DNA from 2 places in the Paenibacillus filicis genome. Region 1 is predicted to be linked to the other one. Evidence: riboswitches for the same ligand, from Rfam matches in the RefSeq annotation. Region 1 holds a riboswitch; the other holds the start of a gene.
What was found. A riboswitch is a leader RNA that binds a small molecule or an ion and turns the genes downstream of it on or off. The one in region 1 is predicted to bind cyclic di-GMP.

Region 1 (4,470 bases):
ACTTCATGTGGAATTCATACAAAGCCCCGCTGAGCCTTGCCGTGCTCGCCTGCGCGTTGGTCTTGGCAACCGCCTGCACCTCCAAGACCCCCGTGGACTCTGCAGCGCCCCCTGCATCTCAGAGTGAGACACCAAGCAGCAATACAGACTCTGGCCAGAAGCAGGCAGATTCAAATACCAAGACAACGGATTCTCCTCCTCAGCAGCCTGCTTCCGGAGGGGGAACCGTTAATCTCGGAGCTACTAATACGTCCAAGCCTTCTGCGAACTCCGGCGGAACAGCAGACCCGGGTAAAAAATCTGGGGACTCTGCAGCCAAGCCAGGCGATACAACCCGCAAGCCCGCTTCAGAAGGCGCAGACAAGCCCAAAGACGGATCGGTTCAAGTCATCGCCAAGCCTGCAGATATCGCGGTGATCGTCAATAAATCCAACAAGCTGCCAGATAACTATAAGCCTGATGATCTCGTTGATCCCGATGTGCCCTTTACGTTCAAGGAAAAAATAGAAAAGCGCAAGATGCGCAAAGAAGCGGCGGCAGCACTGGAGAAGCTTTTCAAGGCTGCCAAGGATGATAAACTCCCGCTCGCCGGGGTATCGGCTTTCCGTTCCAATGCGACTCAAACCACCTTATACAATAGCTATGTCAAGCAGCATGGTGAGCAAGAAGCCAATAAGTTCAGTGCCAAGCCCGGTCAAAGCGAGCATGAAACCGGACTTGCCATCGATGTGGCCGGCGCGAACGGCAAATGTCCGGCGCAAGACTGCTTCGGTGCAACGAAGGAAGCCAAGTGGCTGGCTGAGCATGCCCACGAATACGGGTTCATCATCCGTTACCTCAAGGGCAAAGAAGACATTACCGGTTACCAGTATGAGCCCTGGCATCTGCGTTATGTCGGCGTAGACCTGGCCAAGGACATCGTCAAGCAAGGCGTGACGCTGGAGGAGTATTTCAGTAAGGGCGTCCCGGTCAGCAAGCCGAAAAGCTAAGCAAGATCTCTTCTGAGAGAAAAAGCGCATGATCCAGCGACCGTGAGGAAGCTGGACCGTGCGCTTTTTTTGTATGACGGTAACGTGTTTATCCGAGATCCAGATAGCGGGAGAACATGGCAGCCTGGCCGCAGCGGATGCCTGCTTCATCCAAGACGTTCCAAACCGTTGCCTCGGCGATCATAAAGCGACGACCACTGCCGGATATGCGTACGCCGGTGTAGTCGCTAACGAAGCCCTGCTCCCTCACCGCGCGCATGAACGCCTCCCGGGCATCCCGCTCCATGGGCTCTGCCGTCAGCCGGGAGGGCATCCGGATGAACGTCTGCCAGTCCATCTCCCACAACTCCAAGGCCAGCCTGCTGCCGAAGTTCAATACCGGATCTTCTTCCATGCCATGGGACAGGATGTAGAGCGGAGCCTGGAATAAGCGGTCTGCTGCGGTTCCTGCTTCTCCCTCCTCCACCAGCCTGCGGCCGGTCCAATGCCGGTAGCTGTCAATCACCCGAAGCGCGTGCTCATTCGTCGCGCCAATTCCTGTGCGGATAGGTTCCATGCTGTTAACTCCCTCCTGATTCCGCTTCTCTGAATGAAGATACTTTACTTACTTTCGCTGCTTCTACCGCCATTTCCTCCATATCTATCAGACTGTGCATCAGCCGGAAAAAAGCCCAATGCTCAACAAGAGCACTGGGCCTGGACTTTCGTTCATTATAACGAACAGCAAGAGAGGCTAATACACCTTAGCCGCCTTATACTCGGCTGCGTTTTTCACGAGCGTTTGGCTGCCGGTCCCTGCATCCACAGTCGTATCGACCGTCTGCCACTTCCCGTCCAGGTACACTTCATTCCACGCATGATATTCCTTCACATGCTCCGACGATCCCATCAGCAGCTTAGTCGGCACGCCCACGCTGCGATTCATGGCTGCGAACAAGGAAGCGTAATCGTAACAGATACCTTTGCCTGAAGTCAGCACGCTGTCAAGGTCGGGGATGTAACCGGTCTGTACATTAGCAGCGAGATTGAAATCGTAGGTGACCGTGTTCACGATATAATCGTAGATGGCCTTTACCTTTTCTTGATCGGTCTTCTTATTCTGAGTCAGCTCACGGGCTTTTTCAACCACAGCTTCCGCTTCATTATAATTGATATTTTGAATAGAGTTCAGGTACACGCCAGCTGCATCCTTCACTTGAAGGTCTACCGAATCGTTGTATACCGATTTGTAGCGGTTGTCTGTTACCCGCTCTAGAATGGAGAGTGTGTACGCCCCGTTACCCAACTGAAGCGGGAAAAACTCTTCCTTCCCTGCAGCAGCCAGGTTGTACGTGTAGTTCACTCCGTCTTTGGTGACCATCAGCTTTGTCGCTTTGGTTCCCGATTCATAGGCAATCCCAATGACACCCTGATTCAGGTTCTTCAGATCCAGCCACGAGCTCGAATCCGGCTTGGCGGCTAGTGCTGCGGCCGGCAGGTAGAGCACAAACATACATACAGCAATGAACAATGCCGTCCACTTACGCATACATATAACTCCCTTCGGTAGCTGGCTGCCATACTTCTCACGAAGGGTAGGCCCTTTAGCTTTGCGTCCCTGCCTTTCGGGCAGGTTTGCCATTTATCGGTGCTAAGCTCTATGAATACAAAAAAACAATCCATTCGGTAACTGGCTGCCGTGCTCCTAACGGAGGGTAGGCCCTTTAGCTTTGCGTCCCTATCTTTCGACAGGTTTGCCGTTTATCGTGTATTGCTTAATTTGAGAGTATCATATTTTCCGTAAAATACAAGCCCAATCTTAGTGAAAAATACCTATTTCCCCAGGCCCTTCGTATTAGCTTCGTCTAGCCTGCACAATAAGCCGGTGTGTAGGATCGACAATCGGCTCGCAGGTAATCAGTGTAAGCACACTTTCCTTGTCGCTTCTCCTCAGTACCGACGTATCCGTAGGCTTCACAATCAGCGTCTTGTATACGGTATAGGTCAGCTTGCGGTCCTTCGTCTCCACGATGATTTCATCGCCGATCTTCAGCTCGTCGAGCCGGTTGAACAGACGTCCCTTGGTACGGACCCGGTGGGCGGCGATCGCCGCATTGCCTGGCTCGCCAAGCGGCGAGGTCTCCTTCATATGAGCCGCAGCGAACTTCATGTTGTCCTGTGTAGCTCCTTCCAGCACGGGAAGCCTCAGCTTGATCTTCTCGATTGACAGCACAGCAATGGCCGTCTCGGCAGTCAGAGATGCTGTATTCGATACGGTATCCGAAGCCTCTGAGGGCTGCACGCCCGCTTCAGGCGTATGCAACTCGGAGAGATTGGTTTCATCCTCCGTCCCTTGGCTGAACAAGCCTGACAGGCGCGCATATTCCTCAACCGTCCGTCTGTCCGAATCGGCGTCTGTGTATGCAGACTTGCCACCTGCTGCCGCAAAGCTTTGCTCCGTGGACTTCAGCAGCTGTCTTTCCAGGTAATCAGCATGCCATTCCATCGCCTTGGGCAGCAGGACGACAACAATCCCCGCAACCATCAGTACATAAGCCAATCCCTTCATCATTCGGCTCCTTACGCTTTCGTTTGTTCAGAGAAAGCCAAGGCTGCCGTTGTACCGACAGCCCTGTGTTCTCCTATACCCGCTTGGAGGAGCGCCGTTTCCTCAGCGCCGCTCCCAGCATAAACAAACCAAGACCTGTCAGCTGCAGCAGCAGATGACTGTCTTCCCCGGTCTTAGGCAACGCCGCTACATCAGGCAGTTGTCCTTGACCCGCTTCTTTCCCTAAGCCGTCCAAAGGAATTTTCTCGACATCGATGTCGAAGAATACTTCTTCTTCGTTGCCGTTCTCATCCGTAACGACAATGCTGAATTCGTCCTTGCCGGTATATCCCGGCTCAGGCGTATACACCCATTTGCCATCCTCGTCGATCGTGACTTGTCCATGCCCCGGCGGTTGGCCTACCGACGGCTTGCCACCTGGCGGTACCTTGACGGCTCCACCTGTCGGCGTGCCTTCATCGGTCACGATCTCCTGGACAGGCCCCGGCTTCGCCGGAGGCTCAGGTGTCCCCGGAGTTACAGGCGTTCCAGGTGAACCAGGAGTTCCTGGATTGCCTGGTGTTTCTGGCTTACCTGGAGTCACAGGCTTATCCGGGGTGGCAGGCTTCTCCGGAGTGACAGGCGTCCCAGGGTTCACAGGACCGGAAGGTCCACCGCTGGAAGGCTCTTCGACCAGCCCGAGATCGATGGTCAGATCTTCCCATACGGTAGCATCGCCGATCGTAATCTTCTCGGTGTAGCCGCCGATCCGTTTATTGGAATCCAGATCTCGTGGCACGCCAGGCGCTTCCTCGCGGGTAGCGATGTAGCCTCCCGGAAGTATGAACTGGACGTAGTAGTCACCGCCTAGCAACTGATCGAACAGGTAATAACCTGGACGGCCAGCGCTGTCATTGGCCGTTACGGTTTGCGTGATCAACTGCTTATCCTTGT
Region 2 (4,470 bases), on a different contig from region 1:
ACGCTGTCCAGCCGCGGGTCGGTAGCGATCCGCTCGTTGAACTCTCGCATTCTCGCAACCGCATTGCCCTGTTGGCTAGCATCCGTCGTCTTGCCGCGCATGAACGTATTGTCGCCTACGATCAGAGCTCCCGGGCGGGCCAGCTTCAGCGCCCATTCCAGATAGTTCGGATAATTACCCTTATCCGCATCGATGAAGAAAAAATCGAACTTCCGCCCTTCTTCCTCCAGCTGGCGTAAACTATCCTGTGCATCTCCGACCCGGTACTCTACCTGGTCGCCGAATCCCGCCATCCGCAGGTTGGCATGGGCCAGCTCTGCATACTCAGGTCTCAGCTCCAGCGATACGAGCCGGCCGGACTTGTCCAGTCCACGGGCGAGACAAACTCCGCTGTAGCCGCCGAGCACCCCGATCTCCAGCGCATCCGCCGCCCGCATGGACTTCACCAGCAGCGTCAGCAGTCGGCCGTACCCCGGGACGATCGAGATATCCCGAATCCCCTGCTCCAGGATGGAGGCAGTTACTTTATTCAGCACTTCATCCGGTCCAAACAAGCTCTCCGCGTATTGCTCTTGCGACACTTCATTCGTCATCTGCTCCAGCTCCTTCTCATCCCTTGCCTAGCGTCCTGTCGTTGTATATTCACCAGGAATCGCCTATACTAGTTTATTGTACGGCTTTATGTAAGGCCGTTCAACTCGTTTAATTCGGAGTGAACAACGACTATGTCTTCATCTTCACCTATTCAATTGATAGCAACCTCGCCGATGGGACTCGAGGCCGTCGTAGCACGGGAAGTACGGGAGCTCGGGTACGAGCAGGTCACTGTCGAGAACGGCCGTATCAACTACACAGGCGACCTGCTGGCGATCTGCCGCTCCAATCTGTGGCTGCGCACATCGGACCGCGTCCTGATCCGTATGGCCCAGTTCGAAGCGCGCTCCTTCGATGAACTGTTCGAAGGCGTCAAGGCGCTTCCGTGGGCAGACTGGATCCCCGAGGACGGCGAATTCCCGGTCGAGGGACGTTCCCATAAATCCCAGCTATCCAGCGTCCCCGCTTGTCAGGGCATCGTCAAGAAAGCCGTGGTCGAAAGCATGAAGCAGCGCTACGGCACAGAGTGGTTCCGCGAAACCGGAGGTCGCTACGTGATCGAGGTGTCGTTGCTGAACGATATCGCCACGATTACACTGGACACCACCGGCCCCGGACTGCACAAGCGGGGCTACCGTAAGATCGCGACCGAGGCTCCGCTCAAGGAAACGATGGCCGCAGCCATGGTGCTGCTCAGCCGCTGGCAGCCTCAGCAGCCTTTGTACGATCCGTTCTGCGGCTCAGGGACCATCCCTATCGAAGCCGCGATGATCGGCTGGAACCTGGCTCCGGGGCTGCGCCGCAGCTTCAATGCGGAGAGCTGGCCGATCATCGGCGAGGAGCTCTGGGAGCAAGCTCGCGAAGAAGCCTATGATTCGGTCAAGGACGATATCCCCCTGCAAATCGGCGGCTCGGATATCGACGGAGACGCGGTCGAGGTTGCGCTCGCCGCAGCCAAGTCAGCTGGTCTCGCCAAGGACTTGACGTTCAAGACGATTCCCGTAGCCAAGGCATTGCCTGCCGGCGAATATGGCTGCATCGTGACGAACCCGCCTTACGGCGAGCGGCTTGGCGATCAGAGCGAGGTCGAGAGGGCGCTGCGCCAGTTCGGTCAGATGTACAAGCAGCTCCCTACATGGTCGAGCTATCTGTTAAGTCCGAGCAAGCAGCTTGAGCATTACGTCGGACGCCACGCAGACAAGAAGCGCAAGCTGTTCAACGGGCGTATCGAGTGCAATCTGTTCCAGTTCTTCGCACCGGGCGGCCTTTACGGCTGGCGCAAAGACGGAGAGAAGCAGGAAGCAGCCAAAGACAGCGACAACTAGCATTCGGTTCTATTAGCAGCCTGAGCAGCTACGGAACTCCACGCAAAAAGCCTTCATCTCCCGGAATTCCGGAGTCACGATGAAGGCTTTTTGCTTATTTTCCATTCGCACACTATTTACCCTCGGCACACGCAGCGCTAGGCCGACCCGAGCGTCTCCCTGGAATACGGCCTGATTGTCCGTACGCTTAAGCTCGCTGGAGTGATGATCGAGCCACAGTCCTTGCTAATCCTTGGATGTACAAATGATAATCTTTGCTCCCTCAGGATACATTAGCTCCCCGGCATTCACTGCAATAACAAAAACGACCCAGCCACCGGCAAGCGGCTGTTCCCAGACGGAATGGACTCTGCAAGTGACGGGTCGATGGACATGCAGAATTCGGATCAGGCGTGATTCAGCTTTTGCGGCTTGCACATCAGATAATCGAACAACGGAAGGAACAGATCCTGATCGGCTTCACATTGGATGGACAGCTTGACTTTGCCCTCCCAATAGAACGTCAGCATCTGACGGCTCCGTCCACGGATCATCTCCACGTCCCAGCTTGGGGCGGTCAGGTCGTACACCTCATTGTTTACGAACAGCCGCGGGCCTTCCTGAGACAAAAACACGCCGATAAAATCGCTACCGATCTTTGTATAAAAGCCTTGTTTATTCATAATACTGCGTTCCTGATTCAACATCGGTTTAATCCTCCTTGCTGTTTACGCCAAAACGACTCCCCGTGTTCAGGCACAGGAGTCGCTTTCTGAATATCGTTCAGGAATCGCTCCGTTCCTTCGGTAGCTGGCTGGCATCGCGCTTCCTTCATGCGCCTAAGCCCCTGTAGCTTTGCGTCCGCAGGCTTTCGCCTGGTTTGCCCTTATCGAGTACGTTCAATCGTTTTACCGCTCAACATTCTTTATTAAGAATAAAAGATCAGGACCTTTGTATATATAATTCTTTATGACTATTTTCAGGAATTATGTCAGGACTTTCGAATTATTTTGTGGAATTGAAATCCTTTCCAATATAAATAAAGTCCTGCCAGCGTAACTCCTGCGATAGTCGCAAACATAGGTCCTCCCCCCCACTCCGCCAGCAAGTAGCCTCCCAGCACAGGCCCGATAAAATGGCCGAGATTGGAGAATGATTGCGCGCCGTAGTAAGTCCCGCGCATGCCGTCAGGTGCGAGCCGGTCGATCAGCACATTGGCCGCCGGATAATTTAGAACTTCTCCGATCGTAAACACGAACATCGACAGCAGGAACAGCAGCGTATTGTCTGCGATCGCATATCCCAGATCACCCAGCGCAAACATGGCCCCGCCCGTCACGATGGCCGTCAGAGGCCCGCGCTTCTCCGACCAGCGCGTCAGCGGCACTTGCAGCACGACAACTGTCACCGCATTGAGACTCATCAGCCATGCAAACAGCATAGCTCCGTCTGCTACACTCTGGGACACATACTGCGACAAGGTGGCCATCATCTGGGAGTACCCGATAGCGGCAATAATCCCTCCCCCGATGTAATAACGGAAAATTCGGTCTCTCGCAATAATCTTCCAGGCTGAGGCTACGGTTGCGCCTGTGCGGGTCTCCCCTTCGATCTTGGTAATCCCGAATACGTTCAGCAGGATATACAGAATCACCGTGTACGCCAGATAGATGCAGGAGGTGATCAGGAACGGCAGCCATGCCTCGAAGGCACCCAGGAAAGCGCCGAGAAGCGGGCCCACCGCTACCCCGATATTGATCGCCAGATAGCGCAGGGAAAACACCCGGAGCCGCTTCTCCTTGGGCGTAACATCCGCCATTAGCGCCTGAGATACGGGCTCGTACAAGGAGCGGCATAGCCCGTTCAGCATATTCAGCAGCATGAAGGCAATCGGGGCCTTGGCGGCTGCAAATCCCCCGAAGACGACGACCCAGCCGACCAACGCCACCATCATGATGACCTTGCGTCCCAGCCGGTCCGACAACGCCCCTCCGATAAATCCCCCGAACGTTCCCGCGAGCGAACCCAGACCTATGATCATCCCGATCAGCACCGGGCTGAGATCGGACTCCCGCGATAAATAGATGGCCAGGAAGGGCATGCTCATGGAAGATGCGGTGCGCGCCAGTACAGTACCTACGAGCAGCACATGTACGATGGGATGGTAATCTTGCCAGAACCGTGTTATCCGGTATCGGCTATTGCGGAACATCGATTCCAGCATTAGGTAAAACTCCTTTTATTAACCTAGGGTAAAATACATACAGTGACTTATTATACATCATGCCTGCCATTACCGATAGACTATTTCTATCTTTACATGCATGCCAAAAAAATCCCCGAAAGCCTACGCCTCGGGGATTTGGTATATATTTCTATTTTATATACTTACTTGCTTTCTTAATGACCTCATCCTCAGTTGGAGCGGTCACATACCGGCCGTTGACGAAGATGAACGCAAATCTGGTGCAAGGTCCGCAATACGACTTGCAGCCCACCTTGATCTCGGCGTCGGGGGCCAGCTTCTGCAGCTTGGGCAGTGTAGTCTTCATTCTCATGTTCTTGCACTTGT

Region 2: another riboswitch for cyclic di-GMP. It lies ahead of WMW72_RS00495 (hypothetical protein); the one in region 1 lies ahead of WMW72_RS33900 (transglutaminase-like domain-containing protein).

Annotation. Positions count from the first base shown of each region.
Region 1 covers NZ_JBBPCC010000037.1:32,389-36,858, forward strand. The annotation lists gene WMW72_RS33890 (D-alanyl-D-alanine carboxypeptidase family protein) at 6-989, shown strand; gene WMW72_RS33895 (MEKHLA domain-containing protein) at 1,078-1,545, opposite strand; gene WMW72_RS33900 (transglutaminase-like domain-containing protein) at 1,723-2,517, opposite strand; cyclic di-GMP riboswitch class I at 2,531-2,618, opposite strand; cyclic di-GMP riboswitch class I at 2,651-2,737, opposite strand; gene WMW72_RS33905 (class D sortase) at 2,824-3,540, opposite strand; gene WMW72_RS33910 (SdrD B-like domain-containing protein) at 3,611-4,470, opposite strand, start outside.
Region 2 covers NZ_JBBPCC010000001.1:101,577-106,046, forward strand. The annotation lists gene WMW72_RS00485 (O-methyltransferase) at 1-593, opposite strand, end outside; gene WMW72_RS00490 (THUMP domain-containing class I SAM-dependent RNA methyltransferase) at 726-1,919, shown strand; gene WMW72_RS00495 (hypothetical protein) at 2,306-2,605, opposite strand; cyclic di-GMP riboswitch class I at 2,701-2,793, opposite strand; gene WMW72_RS00500 (MDR family MFS transporter) at 2,890-4,122, opposite strand; gene WMW72_RS00505 (YuzB family protein) at 4,274-4,470, opposite strand, start outside.